One region of the Paenarthrobacter sp. NPDC018779 genome, then DNA from elsewhere that is predicted to be linked to it. Evidence: predicted binding sites of a transcription regulator. Region 1 holds the regulator's gene; each other region holds the start of a gene.

The links. Region 1 encodes HrcA, which represses chaperone genes, less so after heat shock. Its sites were predicted from a motif close to TTNGCACTCGNNNNNNNCGAGTGCNAA; they were not measured.
Positions count from the first base shown of each region.
Region 2: a site for HrcA is predicted at 2,507-2,533, ahead of ACH488_RS14945 (Hsp20/alpha crystallin family protein). Genes of this name have one in related genera too.
Region 3: a site for HrcA is predicted at 2,006-2,032, ahead of groL (chaperonin GroEL). Genes of this name have one in related genera too.
Region 4: a site for HrcA is predicted at 2,484-2,510, ahead of ACH488_RS02370 (FmdB family zinc ribbon protein). Genes of this name have one in related genera too.

Region 1 is NZ_JBIRZS010000001.1:195,107-200,181, reverse strand. It holds gene ACH488_RS00960 (16S rRNA (uracil(1498)-N(3))-methyltransferase) at 1-705, opposite strand, end outside; gene dnaJ (molecular chaperone DnaJ) at 708-1,838, opposite strand; gene hrcA (heat-inducible transcriptional repressor HrcA) at 1,890-2,897, opposite strand; gene ACH488_RS00945 (DUF3097 domain-containing protein) at 3,114-3,965, shown strand; gene ACH488_RS00940 (DUF4870 domain-containing protein) at 4,070-4,483, shown strand; gene hemW (radical SAM family heme chaperone HemW) at 4,496-5,075, opposite strand, start outside.
Region 2 is NZ_JBIRZS010000014.1:78,577-83,651, reverse strand. It holds gene ACH488_RS14965 (antitoxin) at 1-52, shown strand, start outside; gene aqpZ (aquaporin Z) at 175-945, shown strand; gene ACH488_RS14955 (hypothetical protein) at 1,029-1,406, opposite strand; gene ACH488_RS14950 (J domain-containing protein) at 1,403-1,780, opposite strand; gene ACH488_RS14945 (Hsp20/alpha crystallin family protein) at 2,000-2,422, opposite strand; gene ACH488_RS14940 (MerR family transcriptional regulator) at 2,566-2,988, shown strand; gene ACH488_RS14935 (hypothetical protein) at 3,122-3,721, shown strand; gene ACH488_RS14930 (excalibur calcium-binding domain-containing protein) at 3,778-4,248, opposite strand; gene ACH488_RS14925 (FG-GAP-like repeat-containing protein) at 4,699-5,075, opposite strand, start outside.
Region 3 is NZ_JBIRZS010000004.1:182,704-187,778, reverse strand. It holds gene ACH488_RS07140 (uracil-DNA glycosylase) at 1-442, opposite strand, end outside; gene ACH488_RS07135 (DUF3263 domain-containing protein) at 550-885, shown strand; gene ACH488_RS07130 (LytR C-terminal domain-containing protein) at 935-1,543, shown strand; gene ACH488_RS07125 (cold-shock protein) at 1,701-1,904, shown strand; gene groL (chaperonin GroEL) at 2,215-3,840, shown strand; gene ACH488_RS07115 (RNase H family protein) at 4,061-5,071, shown strand.
Region 4 is NZ_JBIRZS010000002.1:45,264-50,338, forward strand. It holds gene ACH488_RS02360 (AAA family ATPase) at 1-1,319, shown strand, start outside; gene ACH488_RS02365 (RcpC/CpaB family pilus assembly protein) at 1,333-1,908, opposite strand; gene ACH488_RS02370 (FmdB family zinc ribbon protein) at 2,153-2,422, opposite strand; gene ACH488_RS02375 (5-formyltetrahydrofolate cyclo-ligase) at 2,570-3,169, opposite strand; gene galU (UTP--glucose-1-phosphate uridylyltransferase GalU) at 3,274-4,206, shown strand; gene ACH488_RS02385 (GNAT family N-acetyltransferase) at 4,214-4,840, shown strand; gene ACH488_RS02390 (hypothetical protein) at 4,993-5,075, shown strand, end outside.

The sequences.
Region 1 (5,075 bases):
ATGGTGGCCCAACAGAGCCGTCACCGCACCCGCATCGCTAAGGCGCGTCACTTCGCGCGGCGAGATGCCACCCTCCGGTCCAACGATCAGCAGGACTTCACGGGGCGCGTCGGGGCCGGCACCGGCCAGTTGGGCCGCACCTTCCAACACGGACCGTAGCCCGTTCTTTGCATCCTCATGCAGGATGACGGCCACGTCTGCCCCAGCCACTGCCTTGGCCAGCGATGCGGAGTCCACGATGGACCTGACCTCGGGAATCCAGGCGCGCCGGGCCTGCTTGGCAGCGGCGGTGACCACTGACTGCCACTTTGCATGGGCCTTGGCTGCACGGTCGCCCTTCCACCGCACGATGGAACGTTCCGCCTGCCAGGGTATGACAGCGTCGATGCCGAGTTCCGTGGCGGTCTCGATGGCGAGCTCGTCCCGGTCACCCTTGGCCAGTGCCTGGACCAGCACCAGCCGCACCGATGGTTGGTCCTCGAAGACCACGTCCGTTGCCGTCACCGACAGCGAGCCTTGGCCGGCGTCGGACACCTTGCCGGTGAGCCGGGCGCCGGACCCGTCCGCGAGGTCCACGGATTCGCCGACGGCCAACCGCTTCACTGTCACGGCGTGGCGGGCTTCCGGACCCTCGAGGATGAACACGGAACCCGGCCCCAGGCCGTCCAGGCTTCCGGCCGGGGTGAAGAAGACGGGGTTGCTCACCGCTACAGGTTACCGAGCTTGTCCCGGAGCTTGGCGAACATGCCGCCACTGGCTACGAGCTTGCCTTCCGTGAACTGCTCTCCGCGCAACTTCGCAAGCTGCCTCAGCAGGTCTTCCTGCGCGGCATCCAGCTTGACCGGCGTCTCAACGTGCAAGTGCACCTTGAGGTCTCCGCGGCCGTAGCCACGAAGATGGGTGACGCCCAAACCGCGGAGGGTAATGATTTCACCCGACTGTGTGCCCGCTTTAACGTCGATTTCCTGGGGGCCATCGAAGGTCTCCAGGGTCAGTTCCGTTCCCAGGGCGGCTGCAGTCATCGGCACGCTCAGCGTTGCGTGGAGGTCGTCGCCTTCGCGGATGTACGTGGAATCGCTGTTGACGCGGATCTCGACGTAAAGGTCGCCTGCAGGGCCTCCGGCAGGGCCCGCCTCACCCTGGCCGGACAGCTGGATACGCGTTCCCGTTGCCACGCCCGCGGGCACCTTGATGGTCAGCGAGCGGCGGCTGCGGATGCGGCCCTGGCCGCTGCATTCGTTGCAGGGGTCCTTGATGATGGTGCCGAAGCCTTCGCAGGACCCACACGGAGCCGTGGTCATGACCTGGCCGAGGATGGAGCGCACTGCCCGCTGGACCTGGCCGCTGCCACCACAGATGTCGCAGCGTTCAGGGTGTGTTCCGGGACGGCAGCAGCTGCCATCACAGGTGGGGCAGACAACCGCCGTGTCGACTTCGAGCTTCTTGTTGACGCCGAAGACTGCGTCCTTGAGGTCGATGCGGACGCTGATGAGGGCATCCTGGCCGCGCCGGACACGGGAGGCAGGACCTGCGTGTCCCCCGCCGCCACCGCCAAAGAACGTATCGAAGATGTCCTGGAAGGCAAAGCCCTGCCCGGAGTAGCCGCCACCGAAACCGTTGTCGGTTCCGTTCTCATTGCCGGTGGCGTCGTACACGCGGCGTTTCTGCGGGTCGGACAACACTTCGTAAGCGTGCGTCACGGCCTTGAACTGCTCAGCGACATCCTCGCCCGGGTTCACGTCCGGGTGCAGTTTTCGCGCCAACTTGCGGTACGCCTTTTTGATCTCTTCTCCGGTGGCTTCCGGGGAGACTCCCAAAACGTCATAGTGGCTGCTCAAAGTCAGTATCTCTTCCTTGTTGTCCTGCGGTTCTTGCGTCGGTGGCTGGTGTCAGCCGCCGAGAATACGGGAAAGGTAACGGGCCACGGCGCGCACAGCGGCCATGGTGGTGGGATAGTCCATCCGGGTGGGCCCCAGGATGCCTACCTTGGCACCGGAGCCGTAACCCGTCGCGACCACTGAAGCCTCGGACAGCCCGTCGTACGGGTTCTCCCGGCCAATGCTCACGGTGACCCCTCGCGGATCATCGCCCATGTCCGACAACAACCGAAGCATCACGACTTGTTCCTCAAGGGCCTCGAGTACCGGGCCGATGCTCAAGGGGAAGTCCACGTTGGAGCGGGCCAGGTTGGCCGTGCCCGCCATCAGGATGCGCTCTTCGCGGCTGGTATCGCTGAGGGACTGGAGTCCGGCGGCGAGGACCTGCGCCACCCCGCGAAGCTCCGGCCGGCACAGGGCCACAACGGAGGGCAGCACCTGCGGCAACAGCTCCAGCGGGGTGCCGGCAATGCTGCCCAGGAACCTTGCCCGCAGGGCCAGCAACGACTCGTTGGTGACCTCGGTTCCGGCGTCGATGACTTTCTGTCCCACGCTGCCGGTGTCCGCGATCAGGACCACCAGCACCTGCTTGGGTGCCAGCAGCACGAACTCCACATGCCGGACCAAGGCCCGCTTGGAGTGCGGGTACTGCACCACTGCCACCTGGTTGGTCAACTGCGACAGGAGCCGTACTGTCCGCTCCAGGATGTCGTCAAGATCGTCGGGGCCTTCAAGCAAGGAATGGATGGCCCGGCGCTCGGCGGCCGAAAGCGGCTTCACCTGGGAGATCCGGTCCACGAACAACCTGTAGCCCTTGTCCGTGGGAATACGGCCCGCGCTGGTGTGCGGGGCGGCGATGAGGCCTTCCTCTTCAAGGACGGCCATGTCATTCCTGATGGTGGCACTTGATACGCCGAGGTGGTGCCTCTCCACCAGCGCCTTGGAGCCGACAGGTTCCCGTGAGTGCACGTAATCCTCGACGATGGCACGCAACACTTCCAGCTTGCGTGGCTCACTCATGTGCAACACCTCCTGTCGACGCTCCGAATCCGGGCTGCCCAGCGTGGGATGGACCCGGATTCACCATTGCTTTTAGCACTCAACATGCCTAAGTGCTAACAAGTCTAGTATGGGCCACCCCGTTGCTAGCATTGAAAACGCCCGCGGATGACCTCCGTGGAGCCGTCTCCACCCATTACCGGCCCATCAAACCCAGCGCGAAGAGGTATGAAGTCCTTGGCTTTCGACACTTGGGGTCCGCAGGACCTTTCCGCACCCGTCAAACAGAAGCTTCCCGAAGTGCCTGTCCAGCGCGGGATGGTCCTGGAAGACGTCCAATCCGGTTGGGTGGGTGAGGTCGTCCGGGTCGAGAAGTCGGGCGGAATGCACATCGTGTCGCTGGAGGACCGCCGGGGCAAGACCCGGTCCTTCCAGCTGGGGTTCGGTTTCCTCCTGGACGGCCAGGCGATCCGCCTGCTCCCTCCGGCCGCCCGGCAGCCGGCCGGCGCTGTACAGCCCGGCAGGACGGCGTCGGGCTCTGTCAAAGTCCAAGGCCAACGCGCACAAGTGGCAAAGGCCAGCCGGATCTGGGTGGAAGGCAAGCACGACGCCGAACTCGTGGAAAAGGTTTGGGGTGACGACCTTCGGGTGGAAGGCATCGTCGTGGAGCCGCTCCATGGCGTGGACGACCTCCGGTCCGCCATCGCCGCCTTCGGACCCGGTCCGCAGCGCAAGCTCGGTATCCTGGTGGACCACTTGGTGGCCGGTTCGAAGGAGTCCCGCATTGCGGCCGAGGCCATGCAGGTACCGGGAGCCGCGGGAAACGTGTTGATCGTGGGACACCCCTACGTCGATGTGTGGCAGGCGATCCGCCCCAAGGTACTGGGCATCGAACAGTGGCCTGACGTGCCGCGCGGCACGGACTGGAAGACGGGAATCCTGCGGGCCTTCGGCTGGCCGCACGAAACGGCGGAGGACATCGGGCTCGGCTGGCAGCGGTTGCTGGGGGCAGTACGGACCTACGCGGACCTGGAAGCCTCCCTCCTTGGGCGCGTGGAGGAAGTCATCGACTTCCTGACCGCCCCCTGAGCCGGGACACCTGCCCGTTTCAGGGGCGGATGGTCCCTGCAGGGAGTCCGGACCCAGTATTCTGGGACAGCAACACCGCATTTTTACAGCAAAGGGAAGACACCGTGGCAGAGAACGCTCCAGAAGAACAGGGCAGGGCCGCAGGCCAGCCCCAGTACCATGGTGCACCTGCGAATGCACTGCCCCTCACGGCAAGCGAAGACCGGCAGTGGGCCACCTTGGCGCACTTCGGCGGAATCCTCGGCTGCCTTCCGTCCTTGCTGATCTATTTGATCTTCCGGGAGCGCGGCCCGTTCACGGCGCAGGAGTCCAAGGAAGCCCTGAACTTCACGCTTCCACCCACCATTGCCGCTGTCCTGGCGAACATCCTGGTCCTGCTGCCGGTTGTGGGCAACATCTTCGCGGTCATCGCAACAGCCATCTGGGTGGCCCTGACGTGTTTCTCCGTTTCCGCAGGCATCCGCGTCAACCACGGCCAACCCCACCGCTACCGCTTCAACCTGCGCTGGATCAAATAGCGCCCGGGCCGGTCAGTCCGGCAGGATCCTGCGCACCACGGCGTCCGCCAACAAGCGGCCCTTGAGGGTCAGCACCAAACGACCCTTGAAGGCGGCAACGGGATCCACCAGGCCATCGGCAATCAGCCCGGCCATGGCGTGCCGGCCTACCTTGTCCAAGGCATCCACGTCCAATCCCGAACCGAGCCGCGCCTCAAGCATGATGCGCTCCACCTCCCGTGTACCGGCGTCGAGGGTTTCCCTGCCCGCAGCAGGCGACGTTCCCGCTGCCAGCCGTGAAGCGTAGGCGGTGGGGTGCTTGACGTTCCACCACCGGACGCCGCCAACGTGGGAGTGGGCGCCGGGGCCGATGCCCCACCAGTCGTCGCCCCGCCAATAGGCGAGGTTATGGCGGCAGGCCTGTTCGGGAGTCCTGGCCCAGTTGCTGACCTCGTACCAGGTGAGGCCCGCCGCCGAAATCAGCTGCTCGGCGAGCTCGTACTTTGCCGCGTGGTCGTCGTCGTCAATCCCCGGGACCTCGCCACGGCGGATCTGGGCCGCCAGCTTGGTGCCGTCCTCAACGATCAACGCGTAGGCGCTGATGTGGTCCGGG
Region 2 (5,075 bases), on a different contig from region 1:
CGACGGCGAAAAGGAAGAAGCTGGTCCCGCGGAAGACACTCCCCAGCAGTAGCCGCAGCCACTACCTCCGGCAACTCGAAACCACGAAAGCCCCCGGAAGTTCCCTCACGGGGGCCTCCACCTCCGTGGTTGCCCTCGAAGCGATACTCAGCCCTTCAGTTTGAAAGGACCACTATGGTCAGCCCGAAAGCCAGCACACTTCCACATCCACATGACCTGGAACCCGCCCCAACCCTGGCTACCAAACTGGGCGCCGAGGCCATCGGAACATTCATCTTGGTGTTTGGTGGCGTGGGTACGGCTTTATTCGCCGCAAATTTCCCGGACAAGTCGAACACCCTGGGGGTTGGATTCCTGGGAGTGTCGCTGGCCTTCGGACTTACCGTCGTGGCGGGAGCGTACGCCTTCGGACACATTTCCGGTGGGCACTTCAATCCGGCAGTAACCATCGGCATGGCTGTTGCAGGGCGTTTCCCCGCAAACAACATCCCGGCATATGTGATTGCCCAGGTTGCGGGCGCCGCTGCCGCATCAAGCGTGCTGGCCGCGATTGTAACCGGAGGCCCCGAGGGTTTCTTTGCGGCCGCACGTGCCGGCGGATTCGCCTCGAACGGCTTCGGTGATCACTCCCCTGGTGGGTTTGGGGTTGGTTCGGCACTGGTCATCGAATTCGTCTTGACCGCGGTTTTCGTTCTGATCATTCTTGGTGTCACGGAGAAGCGGGCAACGCCAGGATTCGCAGCCCTGGCCATCGGCTTAACCCTGACTCTTATCCACCTCATCAGCATCCCTGTAACGAATACGTCGGTAAACCCGGCACGTTCCATTGCAACGGCCCTCTGGGCGGACGGCTGGGCAGTCGGTCAGCTTTGGGTTTTCGTCGTTGCCCCCATTGCCGGCGGCGTCGCCGCTGCGTCCCTCTATCGCCTGGTGCGCCGGTCGTAGCGCACTTCGCCTTGACTGCCTTCGATCCGCCAAGATTCGCTTCGTCCATCGGCCCAGAGGCGGTCGCTCGACGGCGGCACCCCTCACGGCTGCGGCCCGTAGATGAACTCCTTGGCATGGTTAACGGCCTTCTTGAACGCATCGTTGCGCAGGGAGACCTGATCGCGCGATGAACCGCTGCCGGGCTCCATGAACGTGGTTGGCCCCGGCCGGAGGATCCAGATGTCCCCCGCTGGCGGGAGGTAGAAGACCCCGAAGGAACGATGCTCCGGATCGTCCGTCCAGATGGGAACAACGGCCACCGCGGCACCCGTGTCCACGTTGATCCACTGGGCGCGGGGCATGGGTTGTTCGTGCACTTCGGGGTCCAGAAACGGCGCGGTCCCTTTGCCCCAGCGTTCCTCAAACCGCTCGTAAAACGCGGGCATCAGGTGGCTGTCGTAGGAACGCCAGGCGCTCATGTGGGTCTCCTTGGATGTGTACGGCGGAGTGGTGTCCAGCGGGTAGGTCCGAAGCTGAGGGGTTGCTGCTGCCGCCCAGGTACGGGCACCGCCGTCGTTCGATGGACCCGAACGCTGACGGGAGTGCCGACAGCGCGCGTGCGACCCCCGTCGTAAGCCGCCCGCTTTCCTGGGTCCGACAAAACGACGTACGCCTGCATGACGGCGTGCAACTGCTGAAGGTCGAGCGCCTCGGAGGCACCGCCGTCGTGCGTCTTTTGGCGTGTGTCCGGGTGGTGCTGCCGCAGCAAGGCGCGGTAGGCGCGGGCGATTTCGCGTGCCGACGCGGTTGGCGCTACACCGAGGATCGCGTAGTAATCAGGTTCATTTCCCAAGGCCGGTTCCCGGTGGACGTGCGGTTGGCTGGGAGATGGCCCCCGGCGTGAACCCGGGGGCCATCCTTTCGGGAGGCAACGTCGGGGGCCGCGCTTCCTCTGCGCAACAAGCGCTATGGCGTGGCGCGCAGCCTGCGCCCATTTCTCCGATGCGGCCGGTCGGATGCTCTCCCGCTTGCACGCTTGGCGTTGGCTGCATGGCCTCAGCGAAGCGAACTATCAGGCGTTGATCTCCTGGCGTTGTCCGGTGGAGCTGATCTCGATGCGTCGCGGCTTGGCCTTTTCGGCGACGGGGATGCGGAGGGTCAGGACGCCTGCGTCGTAGCTGGCGTTGACGCCGTCCGTGTCCAGGGTGTCGCCGAGGATGAGCTGCCTGCTGAAGACACCTTGGGGCCTTTCGGCGGCGATCAGTTCCTTATCTTCTCCGGCGGTCGACTTCCGCTCCGCCTTGACCGTGAGGACGTTGCGTTCCACGTCCAGCTCAATCGACTCGGGGCTTACTCCGGGCAGGTCGAGAGCAACAATGAATTCCTCGCCGTCCTGCCAGGCGTCCATCGGCATCCCGGCAGGCCGTGCTGTTGTGCCAAAAACCTGTTGGGCGAGCCTGTCGAATTCGCGGAACGGGTCAGTGCGCATCAGCATGTGGTTCTCACTCCTTTGGATCTTGATGCTGATTCTGTTGTGGTCCCAGCCTTCCTGATCTGTATCGGCTGGTATAGATTTTTTATAGCACTCAGCTACGAGGGCTGCAAGTGGATTTTTTGGAGATTTTTGGGAGTGGTTTCGTGGCAGGTTTTCCGGCGGAAGCGCACGACGGCGGCTTGGCTGGTTCGGCGCCGGGCGGCGGCTCCGGCGCAGCTGCTTCGCGGGACGACCTGGGGGTCTACGCCATCTCCGTTGCGGCCGAACTCGTGGGCATGGGTCAGCAGAACATCCGCCTATATGAGCGCAAAGGGCTGCTCACTCCCGAAAGGACCGACGGCGGCACGCGGCGCTACAGCGAACGGAACCTGGTGACACTGCGACGGATCGGAGTGCTCCTGAACGAGGGACTCAACCTGGCCGGAGTGAAGCTTGTGCTGGAGTTGGAAGCTACGAATCGCGGGCTCGTGGAGGACAACCGTGGGCTCACCGAGGACAACCTGGAGTTGCGGGCGGATAACCGGGGGCTGAGGAAGGATTTGAAGCGGGCGCGGGGTGGGGATTGAGTAGCCGCAGGGCGTGGTTTTTCGATTCCGTCGGGAGTAATCTCTGTCCCGACGCCGCATTCCGGCGTCCGTTACGGAGCGGCTTCCCCTGTTAATGGCCGCCGTCAGGGACTCGTCCCGTGAGCACCGGCACTTGGTCTCCTTCCCTGCAACAGGGATGGTGCCGACATTCATCACCGCATCGCTCAAAATCGAGAACACCATGAAAAACAGGATCACCCTCAGGCTTGCGCCTGTGGCAGTATTGCTCGCTGCTTTGATTGCACCGGCTGCGCCCGCGGCAGCGGACGAACCGCTCATCCTTGGCAAAGGCATCGGCTGCCCTGACTTCAACCTTGGTTTGGAGTCCAAGGGAGGAATCCTCCACACCAAGGAATTTGTGGACAAGAATGGCGATATTGTTCGCATTCTCACGGCCGGCAAAGGCGTGGTGCTTACGTACACGAATTACGGAACGGACCCAGCGGCGCCGGTCGCAGGAAAGTCGGTAACAATCCGCACTGACGGATCCGTGTCCAACGCAACACTCAATCCCGATGGAACCTACACAGTCAGGACGAGCGGCCACTACGGAATTATCTGGTTCCCCAGCGACGTACCTCCCACACCTCCTGGACCCGCGACGATTCAGTTCATAGGCACAGTTGTCTTTAACGTCGACCCAGCAACGGGCGTCTTCACGTTTGTGAGCAGTTCGGGCAAGCAAAGGGATATCTGCGCTGAACTGTCCTGAGATCAGCAGTGGCCGCCCAATTTACTGGGCGGCCACATTCCTGACGTTCGTTCAGGCTACTTATCGCAGCCCCAGCCGTCGCCGTCTCTATCCAGGTGTCTTCCATAGCCTGGTTGGCTGCTGTGAATGGGTGCTGCACCTGCCGCCCGTACGGCATCACAGTTCTTGTAGTACGGGGCCGCCGGAGCAGGCGCCGGTTGAACTTGCGCAGGTGCTGGCTCGGCGGCCGGCGGGGCAGGGGCTGCGGGTGCAACCGCTGCGGGAGTCTCGACGGCGGGCGGCGCCACGAGCGGTGCCGGAGCCGTCGTCGCCGTGGGTGAAGGCGACGCCGTTGCGTCTGTCAGGTGCCGCACGCCAAGCTGCACCGTTGAGCCCTTCGCAGCTGAAGTCGCCTTTCCGGGATCCTGGCTGACGACTTCCCAGTTCTTCTTGGCGATAATTGCTTTGTCGTCGTTGACGTCCTTGGCCTTGACTTTCAGCCCAATGTCTTCCAGTTGGTCGTTTGCTTTATCCAACGTCAGTCCCACAACGTCCGGCAACAGGATGGTTTGCTCTGCCGCTGCCGAAGCTGCGGCAACTGGTTCAGCATTTGAAGCGCTTTTACTACAGCCCGTCAACGCCAATCCAGCCAACACCGCTATTGCAAATAGTTTTTTCAATGCTTATTACCCCCTTTTGATGCAAACCGGAGATTCGGAAGGGCCTAGGTTGCTTCACTTCCGAATTGCTCGCAGATCAAAAGTTATCAGCAGCCCCATGAAAAGCAACGTAGCTATCGAAGTGCATGTAACAAAAGAGAATAACTGATGGACTCCGACTAGAAGATTGCAGTTATGCCTTCCAGACGTAGCCACCCTGACCGGGCATTGGGTGGGGAACGAGAGGGCCGAGACTGTCACGTCTGAAGCGCGAGGGGTGAGATCTCTGCCCTTAGTTGCTTCGTTAGGGCTGGGACCTCACCCCTCGCGAAGGGAGTCTTAGAGAATCGCCGTCATCCCATTCCAGCCCGTGCCCACGCGCGAGGCCGACGGCCACACGGAGCCGCCGGCTCCCGAGTACAGCCACAGCTCCCCCGCCGCATTCCGCGCCAGGATGTCGGCACGGCCATCACCGTCGAAATCGCCTGGGCCAACCAGCGAGTTCATGCTGTTCCAGCCCTGCCCGATGTTCTGACGGGACAGCCATCCCCCAATGCCGTTCGGCGGGTAGAGCCAGAGGGCGCCCGAGGAATCTCGGGCCGCTATGTCGGAGACACCGTCGCCGTTGAAGTCTGCCACTCCGGTGATTTCGGACATGCCGTTCCAGCCCGAACCTGCCCATGCTCGCGAGAGCCAGCCCCCTTGGCCGTCGCCGC
Region 3 (5,075 bases), on a different contig from region 1:
GCAGCAGGACACCTTGGTCCGACCACGCCGTGAGGTCGCCGTGGATGCGCGGCGGCAGACCCAGGTCATCGTGGAGTTCCCGGTAGATATTGGCCAGGCTTCGAGGAATGGGCCGGGTTTCGCGGGACACCGAGAAGGAAAGCCCGACGGCGTGTCCCGGCGTTGGGTACGGGTCCTGGCCGAGCAAGAGCACCTTGACGTCGGCAAGGGGCCTTTGGAAGGCCCGCAGGAGGTTGGAGGGTGCCGGAAGGACCTGTGTCCCCTGACCGGCCTGATTGGCCACGAAGGCCAACGCCTCGTAGAGCTCCCCCTCAACGGGAGCGAGGGCGCTTGCCCAGTCGGGAGCCATGAGCTCCTCGAGGGGCTTGTTGAGCAGCGCGCCGAAGTCCTGGTTGGTGGTGTTGTTGGGTTCAAGGTCAAAGAGTGCATCCTCGCCAGTCACCCGGCCATTGTCCCTTGCTGGGGGCACGCGTGCGAATGACAGGCTTGTTATTCGCCCGTAACATAGGGGTAGGACATTTTCCCCAACAAGCGTCGAAGGAGTGTGCCGTGGCCGAACCAGCACCGGAACCGATGGCGCCGCAGGCAACGGGTTTTGCCCTTGAAGACCTTGCGGCCGGCGTCCGCAGCGACTCGCCGTTGAGCGAGCGGGACCAGCAGATGCTGGCCTTGGAACGGCAGTGGTGGAAGTACGCGGGAGCCAAGGAACAGGCTATCCGGGAACTTTTCGATCTCTCCGCCACGCACTACTACCAGATCCTCAACGCCCTCATCGACACCGAGGACGCATTGGCCCACGATCCCATGTTGGTCAAGAGACTGCGTAGACTACGTACGTCCCGCCAACGCGCGCGGACAGCGCGGCGCTTGGGGTCGGACGCGTAAATCGCCAGGCTGATCTGTCAGCAGCAACCAGCAAGGACAACGCTTCACCATGACCAAATTTGCCAAGGATGAATTCGACCGGGTCCCGCAGAATGCGTCCCGGCAGGGCGTGCACCGCGACGCCACGGAGACAGCCCGCCCCACCTTGTGGCCTGTCCTGACCGTTGGGGTTGTCGCCTTGGTGCTCGGCCTGGTTGCTTTCCTGATCCTGCCGCGTCTTGGATTCGTGGCTCCTGTTGCCTCGTCCAGCACTTCCGCGCCGGCCTCCCAGCAGAGCGAAGCGGCGCCTTCGGCAACCCCGTCCGAGACGGGCAGCGCCCCTATCGCTTCGGGTGAACCCACGCCTTCCGAATCTGCGTCGGCAACCCCGTCCGCGGCCCCGGTGGACAAGACCACGGCGGTGGCCGTCTACAACGGCACCGCGACGGCGGGCCTCGCCAGCCGCGTGGCCGGACTCGTCCAGGGTGATGGCTGGACACTGGGCACGGTGGGGAACTGGGGCGGGCTGCCGCAGCAGACTTCGGTGGTGTTCTACAACGCCCCGGCCCAAAAGGCGAACGCCGAGGCAGTTGCAGCCCTCCTGCGCATCACCTCGGTAGTGGAGTCCCCGGAAGTCCAGCAGCCGCTTGTGGTTGTTGTGGGACCCGGCTACCAGTAAAACCGTGTGCCCCAACCATCCCGGTTAAGCCTCAATAACAAAAACGCTGCGCTGCCTTCGGGCGGCAGCACGGGCGCCGTGACTGTGGTTACAGTGGATTGATTCCGGTACGGAGATCCCGGCAACCGGTCTTGGCAACTGTGAAAGTGTGGGCATCATGGCTTTGGGAACCGTTAAATGGTTCAACGCCGAAAAAGGGTACGGCTTCATTACTGTGGACGATTCCGGCGATGACGTCTTTGTGCATTGGTCGGCCATCCAGATGGACGGTTTCCGCGCGCTCGAAGAGGGCCAGCGCGTTGAGTTCGAACTCGGCGAAGGCCTAAAGGGCCCGCAGGCGGAGAGCGTCCGCGTCGCCTGACCCGGAATCCAGTTCTCCGCTGTCGGCTGAAACTGCCCGGATGTATGGCGCAAGGTGGCGCCCCTGCTTGCACTCTCAACGGTCGAGTGCTAATTATTGATTTAGCACTCCCACGCATCGACTGCTAATTCCGGCCCGTTCGCGGCGCTTCGGGGATGGTATTCGGTGCCGGGAGGATCAAGAAACACCCTGGTGGGGTGAGGTCCGGAGCGCGCGGCATACAGAGGTCGCAGGCAAAGGATCGTCCGTCGCGGGCATCCCACCTGACAGGTACCTTCTTAACGACTGTCCCGAAAGGACTACCGCCGTTATGGCCAAGATCATTGCATTTGATGAAGAGGCACGCCGCGGCCTCGAGCGGGGCCTGAACACCCTTGCTGACGCCGTCAAGGTCACCCTCGGCCCGCGTGGACGCAACGTCGTCCTCGAAAAGAAGTGGGGCGCCCCCACGATCACCAACGATGGTGTTTCCATCGCCAAGGAGATCGAGCTGGACGATCCTTACGAGAAGATCGGCGCCGAGCTGGTCAAGGAAGTTGCCAAGAAGACGGACGACGTCGCCGGCGACGGTACCACCACCGCTACGGTCCTCGCCCAGGCACTGGTCAAGGAAGGCCTGCGCAACGTTGCCGCCGGCGCCGACCCGCTGTCGCTCAAGCGCGGCATCGAGAAGGCCGTTGACGCTGTCATCAGCGAACTGCTGGCCTCCGCCAAGGAAATCGAAACCAAGGAAGAGATCGCAGCTACGGCTTCCATCTCCGCCGGCGACCAGGAAATCGGCGCACTGATCGCTGAAGCCCTGGACAAGGTGGGCAAGGAAGGCGTCATCACGGTCGAGGAATCCAACACCTTCGGCCTGGAGCTCGAGCTCACCGAAGGCATGCGCTTCGACAAGGGCTACATCTCCGCTTACTTCGTCACCGACGCAGAGCGCCAGGAAACGGTCCTCGAAGACCCGTACATCCTGATCGTCAACTCCAAGATCTCCAACGTGAAGGAACTCGTTGCGGTCCTGGAGAAGGTCATGCAGTCCAACAAGCCGCTGCTGATCATCGCCGAAGACATCGAGGGCGAAGCCCTTGCCACGCTGATCGTCAACAAGATCCGTGGCACCTTCAAGTCCGTTGCCGTAAAGGCTCCGGGCTTCGGTGACCGCCGCAAGGCACAGCTCGCCGACATCGCCATCCTCACCGGCGGCCAGGTCATCTCCGAAGAGGTTGGCCTCAAGCTGGAGAACGCTGGACTGGAACTCCTCGGCACCGCCCGCAAGGTTGTTGTCACCAAGGACGAGACCACCATCGTTGAAGGTGCCGGCGACGCCGAGCAGATCGCAGGCCGTGTTGCCCAGATCCGCTCCGAGATCGAGAACTCCGACTCCGACTACGACCGCGAGAAGCTGCAGGAGCGCCTGGCCAAGCTGGCCGGCGGCGTTGCAGTCATCAAGGCCGGTGCCGCAACCGAAGTTGAGCTCAAGGAACGCAAGCACCGCATTGAGGACGCTGTCCGCAACGCAAAGGCTGCCGTTGAAGAAGGCATCGTCGCCGGTGGCGGCGTTGCCCTCATCCAGGCCGGTGCCAAGGCATTCGCCAACCTGAACCTCGAGAACGACGAGGCAACGGGCGCCAACATCGTCAAGGTTGCCATCGACGCTCCGCTGAAGCAGATTGCTTTCAACGCCGGCCTCGAGCCGGGCGTTGTTGCCGACAAGGTCCGCGGCCTGCCTTCCGGCCACGGCCTGAACGCTGCCACGGGTGTTTACGAAGACCTGCTGGCTGCCGGCGTCAACGACCCCGTCAAGGTCACCCGTTCGGCCCTCCAGAACGCTGCTTCCATCGCTGGTCTGTTCCTGACCACCGAGGCCGTAGTTGCCGACAAGCCTGAGAAGAACGCTCCGGCTCCGGGCGGCGACGAGATGGGCGGCATGGGCGGCTTCTAAGCCCCCTGTACTGCAGCATCACGCTCAGAACGTACGACGGCGGTCCTCACCTTTGGTGGGGGCCGCCGTCGGCGTTTCACCGCTGGGGGATGGGCCGCCGAACGCGTGGGAACACGCCCCGTTCGCAGGGAGGGTTACAGCGTTCCGGCACGCATCCCACGACCTCGCGGGGTCTCCGGAACCGCAGAAAGTGTCAGTGCAGTCTGGCAGGATTAAAGGCATGACGATTATTGCTGCCGCCGATGGCTCTGCCCTCGGCAATCCTGGGCCGGCCGGTTGGGCCTGGTATGTTGACGATTCCTGTTGGCGCGCAGGAGGTTGGCCGCACGGCACCAACAACATGGGCGAGCTCATGGCCGTCCTTGACCTGTTCCGTTCCACCGCGCACATCCCACACGAGGAACTGCGGATCCTTTGCGACAGCCAATACGTCATCAACTGCGTCACCAAGTGGATGCCCGGATGGAAGCGGAAGGGTTGGCGCAAGGCCGACGGCAAGCCCGTACTGAACGTGGATCTCCTAAAGGACATCGACCAGGCGATCGTTGGCCGCAAGTACACGTTTGAGTGGGTCAAGGGCCATGCAGGCCACGAACTCAACGAAGCTGCCGACGAACGCGCCCGTGCCGTAGCAACGGCCTATCAGCAGGGTGTGGCAGCCCCTGGTGGTCCCGGCTTCTCCGGCGCCGCTGGAAGTGCCGCAGAGCCTGTGGCAGCCCGTGCATCAGCTGGCCCAGCATCAGCCACGCCGACGTCCAGCTCCCTCCCGGCCTCACGGCTGGACCGGGCACCCCGATTGCATTCCGAGCCCACGCTCTTTGGAGAGTCGGGAATCTTCGGCCAAGCCGACCTCTTCAGCGAGCTGGAGGACGCCGCTGCAACCCCGGAACTGTCAGCCGAGGAAGTGGTGGTGGCCCTCGAACGCGAATTGCTCCGGCCGGACGTTCGTGCGGACATCGGGAGGATCGGCGTATTGCTGCACCCCGAGTTTGCCGAGATCGGCCAATCCGGAAGGTTCTGGACCCGGGACGCCATGATGGTTGCCCTGGAGGAGGACCCGGGGGAGCACGTGGAACTGGAACTCCTGAACGCAGACCGGCTCAGCGAGAACACCATCCTGCTGAACTACCGGAGCTTGTCCCACGCTGGTTCCGCTCTGCGCAGCTCGGTATGGCTTCTTGACCGGGGCCAGTGGAGGCTGCGGTTCCACCAAGGAACTCCGGAAAACTAGTTTG
Region 4 (5,075 bases), on a different contig from region 1:
GCCTGCGGCATGCGGCCCGCATCGGTGAAGCGATCAGGCTCCAGTTGCCCAACCACCCGTTGCTCTCTGCTTTCTTTGGCGCGGGGCCGGAGTCCTTCCGTGTGGTGGATCTGGAGCGTGCCCAGGGACTGGTGCGGGACCATGTGATCTTCTCCTTGGGATATGGCCGCACGCCGCACGGACGCGCCCTGCATTCCTTCGGGCCCTTGTCCGTGGATGGCGGACGCAACCGCTTTGCCCTGGCCATGACCCGAGCCCGCCGTTCCCTGCACGTGCTGAGCTGCTTCCGTCCTGAAGACCTGGACCTGGACCGCTTGTCGCACGGGGCCGTGGACTTCTATGAGTTGCTGGACCGGGAGCTGTCCGGGAACAGCAACCTGGGCACGCCGGCATCCCGCGCCGTGGCCAGCGAACAGGCCCTCGGCGAGGATCCGCTGGTGGCCGATCTTGGCGACCGTCTGCGGGCACGCGGAGCGCGGGTGTGGCACCTCTATGACGGTGTGCTGGACATTGCTGCCGCGGCCGATCCGGTCCACACGATTGGCCGGGAAGGTGCCGAAGTCCCAACCCCCGTGGCCATTGAATCCGACGGCACCGAGCGTTACCGGCGGATGAGCGTCCGGGAACGCAGCAGGTTGCGCCCCCAACTGCTGGAGCGGATGGGCTGGCGGTACATGTCCCTGTGGACCATCGAGGTGTTCACTGATCCCTCTTCCTGCGCTGACCGTATTGGTTCTTACTTGGGCCTTGAGAACCACGTGCCGCAAGCTACCTCCGTCCCGCACCATGGTTTCCTGGACATGGACGTAGAACAATTGGAAGTGGGCAGCGTCCAAGCCTTCGTGTCGCGCCCGTCCGCGGTTGACTCCCGGGACCGCGCGGACAACCCGGAACGTGAAGTTGTGAAAGAAGAGTCAGTGAGCACTGAGGAACCTGCCGTGGAGCCTGCACAGAAGGACGTGCAGCCCGAGGTACCGGGCCAGGAAGCACTGGCGAACGGTTCCGACGGTTCCGGGCAACCGGCCTCCGTCGATCAGGAGTCGGGTGAGGCCAACGAGACCCGTGAGGCCAACGCGACCCGTGAGGCGAACGAATCCCATGAGGGCGCTGAGTCCGAACAGAGCGCGGGGTCCGAAAAGAGCGCAGGGTCCGAAAAGAACGCGGATCCCGAAGACTCGAAGTCCGCGGCTGTGAAGCCTGCCTCCACCGGGATCCTGCCCAACAAAGCCTCGGAGGACGACCCCCGCCGGTGGGGCGACGAGTCCGGCTACGACCACGATCAGTGGCTAAAGGAGCAGCGGCCGCCTCACTGGGGCTGATCCCGGACGCTGATCAAGAGGTATTGATGAGCACGAAGAAGAGCTTGCCTTGCGTGGATGCGCCGGCAAGCTTTTCTGCTTGTTGGGCGTCTGCGGCCACCACAACCAGGCCGTCCGTATCGCTCGTTCCCAGCCAAGGCCCGGCCTTCCCGCCTTGGCCCGACGTCCAAAGCACAGGGACAGGTCCAGCAAGAGTTTGGTTCTGGCGGGATCCGTCATAGGAGTCTGCAGGGGTCAGCACCACGTTGACGAGTTGTCCGGGGGAGAGCAACTGAATGGACGAGGGATCGGCCATGCGCAGGGGAACTGCTGCGGATCCCGCGGGCGCCCCTGTGAGAAGGCCCGGTCCCAGGAGATTCGCCTCGGTAGGAATTTGTCCCTTGGCCAGGGGCGAGGCCAGTTGGCGTCCGGCCAACGATGCGGGGTCGCCAATGGCCCCCGAAATTGCCATGTCCTGCGGGACGCCCATGCCGATGAAGTCTCCTTGGCTGAGACTTGTTCCTGCGGGCAGGTCCCGGGCGGCAACCACAATGCTGATGCGGTGCTCAGGAGCGGGGGTGAGTTGCTGGACGGTGATACCTGCCGCCATGCATAGCAGAAGGACTACAAGCAGCCGGCGGTGTCGGTTAAGGCGGGAGAGGAACAGCAGGCGTGGGCGGCTGCTGGACGCGGGCGCTGACGGACGCCCGGCCGGGTAGCGTGTATGGACTCCGCCACGTGCATGGCGCGTTCGGGCAAAGCGAGGAGAGGACGGTGAGTGTGGCATGACGCCACGCTAACCACCGTCGCCGGCCGCCAGACAGCGGCCCGCAGCCTTATGTGGATAAGTGAGGCTAGCTCGCGGCAGCGGCGGGCGCCGGCGTGGCAGCCGCCGCGGGTGCCGGTGCAGCCGAAGGTGCAGCAGAAACGGTGCTGCTGCCCTTGGAATCGCGGGAATCCGTGCGGTAGAAGCCGGAGCCCTTGAAGACAACACCGACGCTGTTGAACTTCTTGCGCAGGGCGCCCTGGCATTCCGGGCACTCCGTCAGGGAACTGTCCGAAAACGACTGGATGATGTCAAAGGCATGGTCACAGTCTTTGCAGGCGTATGCGTATGTGGGCACTGAATTCCTCCTCAGGACAAACGTCAGGTCCTGTGCAGCCTCAAGCGGAGGAGTCTCCGCCTTAGCAGTCGCAGGGCCTGAGTGCCAATTCTATCATCCGGCTGTTCGACCGCCACCCTGGAGTTTGCCGGCCGTACGCCACCATAACTACCTGCCGAGCCGCACAATTCCCGACGGCGTGAGGACCTCCGTGACGGGCTGGTCAAAAGGCTCGGCCGGGATGGCACCGGAAGGCAACACATCGTCGTCGTACGTCACCGCGATGGTGCGGGGCTGCCGGCCCGAGGCGGCGAGGCCTTGGAGGAAGCGGTCGTAGTAGCCACCGCCCTGGCCGATCCGGTTGCCGTCTCCGTCCACGGCCGTGGCAGGCATGAAGATGCCGTCGGCGTGCGAGGCGGCATCCGCGCCGTGCCGCTCGCCCTCCGGTTCGTCAATCGGTGCGTATTCCGAACGGAGGAAGACTGTCTCCGGGGTCCAGAACACCCAGCTCAGTTGCCGGTCAGGCTCGCACACCGGAAGCAGGATCCGGTGCCCGTCCTGGTGCAGGGCCTCGATCAAGGGGAGGGTGGGGGGCTCGAAGGCCACACCCAGGTACACGGTGAAGGTGCCGGGCACGCCGTCTGAAACCTCTTTGGCCCACGCCGTTCCGTGCGCCGCGAGGGCGTCACCAGCGATTGCGATCTGCTCAGGAGTCAGCGTGCGACGGTGCAGCCTGCGGGCGGCGCGTATTTCTTCCTTCGAGGCCATGATTGTCCGTTCCGTCGGTGCATTGCCGGGTGGGGCGCCAGTGCCCCAACCAGCCAATTCACCGACAATTTGTGTGTCCCGGCACGGCGGGGGTTTACCTTTTGATGTGTTCCGTCCGTTACATTAGTCCGGTGACTCACCATAACAATGCTGTCCGTAAGGCCGTCATCCCCGCAGCGGGTCTTGGTACCAGGTTCCTCCCCGCCACGAAGGCGATGCCGAAGGAAATGCTGCCCGTGGTTGACAAGCCAGCCATCCAGTATGTGGTCGAAGAAGCCGTGAAAGTTGGACTGCATGACGTCCTGATGATCACCGGCCGCAGCAAGCGTGCGTTGGAGGACCACTTTGACCGTGTTCCTGCGCTTGAGGCCACTCTGGCGGAGAAGGGTGACACGTCCAAGCTCGAAGCCATCCAGTCCGCCACCAACCTCGGTGACATCCACTATGTCCGCCAAGGCGACCCGAACGGCCTGGGCCACGCTGTCCTCCGCGCAAAGCAGCACGTTGGGCACGAACCTTTCGCCGTCCTGCTCGGCGATGACCTGATCGATCCCAAGGACGATCTCCTCAGCGAAATGATCGCCGTGCAGCAGAAGACCGGCGGATCCGTGGTGGCCCTCATCGAAGTGGAACCGTCCAAGATCAGCGCCTATGGTTGCGCGGATGTCGAGGAGAACGGCGAGGAGGGGTACGTCCGCATCAAGCAGCTGGTGGAGAAGCCTTCCGCCGATGAAGCCCCGTCCAACCTTGCCGTGATCGGCCGCTACGTGCTGCACCCGGCCGTCTTCGATGTCCTTGAAAAGACAGCTCCGGGCCGCGGCGGAGAAATCCAGCTGACCGACGCTCTCGAGGTCCTGGCCCGTGGCGAGGGCGAAGGCTACGGCGTCTACGGCGTGGTCTTCCGTGGCCGCCGCTACGACACCGGTGACAAGCTGAGCTACTTGAAGGCCTGCATCGAGTTGGCCTGCGAACGCGAAGACCTGGGCCCCGAGCTCCGCGAGTGGCTGCCGGACTTCACGGCTACCCTTCCCCAGTAACACCCGGATGTACGGCTCTGCGATCTGGCCGGTGACGCTGGAAAGCGGAGACCTGGTACTCCGGCCCATCCGTTACCGGGACAAGCGGGAATGGTCCGAGGTCCGCTCGCGGAACAGTGAATGGCTGGCTCCTTGGGAGGCGTCCAACCCCGCACCGGGTGGGAGCCTCCCAAGCTACCGCCAGATGGTGGCGTCCTTGAACCAACAGGCGCGCCAGGCCACGGCCCTGCCGTTCATCATCGCCGAGTGGACCCCCGGCTTCCGCGAACCGCGCATCGTGGGCCAGTTGACGGTTTCCTCGATCGTCTGGGGTTCGGCCATGATGGCCACCCTGGGGTATTGGGTGGACAAGGACCGCGCTGGGCACGGAATCGCTCCCACCGCTGTGGCGATGGCGACCGATCACTGTTTCCGGACGCTTGGCCTGCACCGGATGGAAATCAACATCCGGCCGGAAAACGCACCCAGCCTGCGCGTGGTGGAGAAACTCGGCTTCCGGGACGAGGGCTACCGCGAAAGGTACCTGCACATCAACGGGGAATGGGCAGACCACAGATCCTTCGCGCTGACCTCCGAGGAAGTTCCGCACGGACTCCTGGAAAGCTGGCGGGAAGGAAGAACGGGCAGGTCATAGGCCCTTTTGGGGCTTCCCGGGAATCATTTAGGGACTCGCGGGCGACACACCGGCAGGAATGCCACGGCACCTGACGATTTGCTTCTACGGTTTTGAATGTGGACTTCCCTCTCAGCAGCTCAGTGATACTCGTTGTCACTGTCGCGCTCTGGATGGTGTGGGTTGCGCCCTATGTTCTTCGCAAAGGGCGGCCACAGGTCCAAACGGCCACCGGGCCGGCAGAGCCATTCGAGGA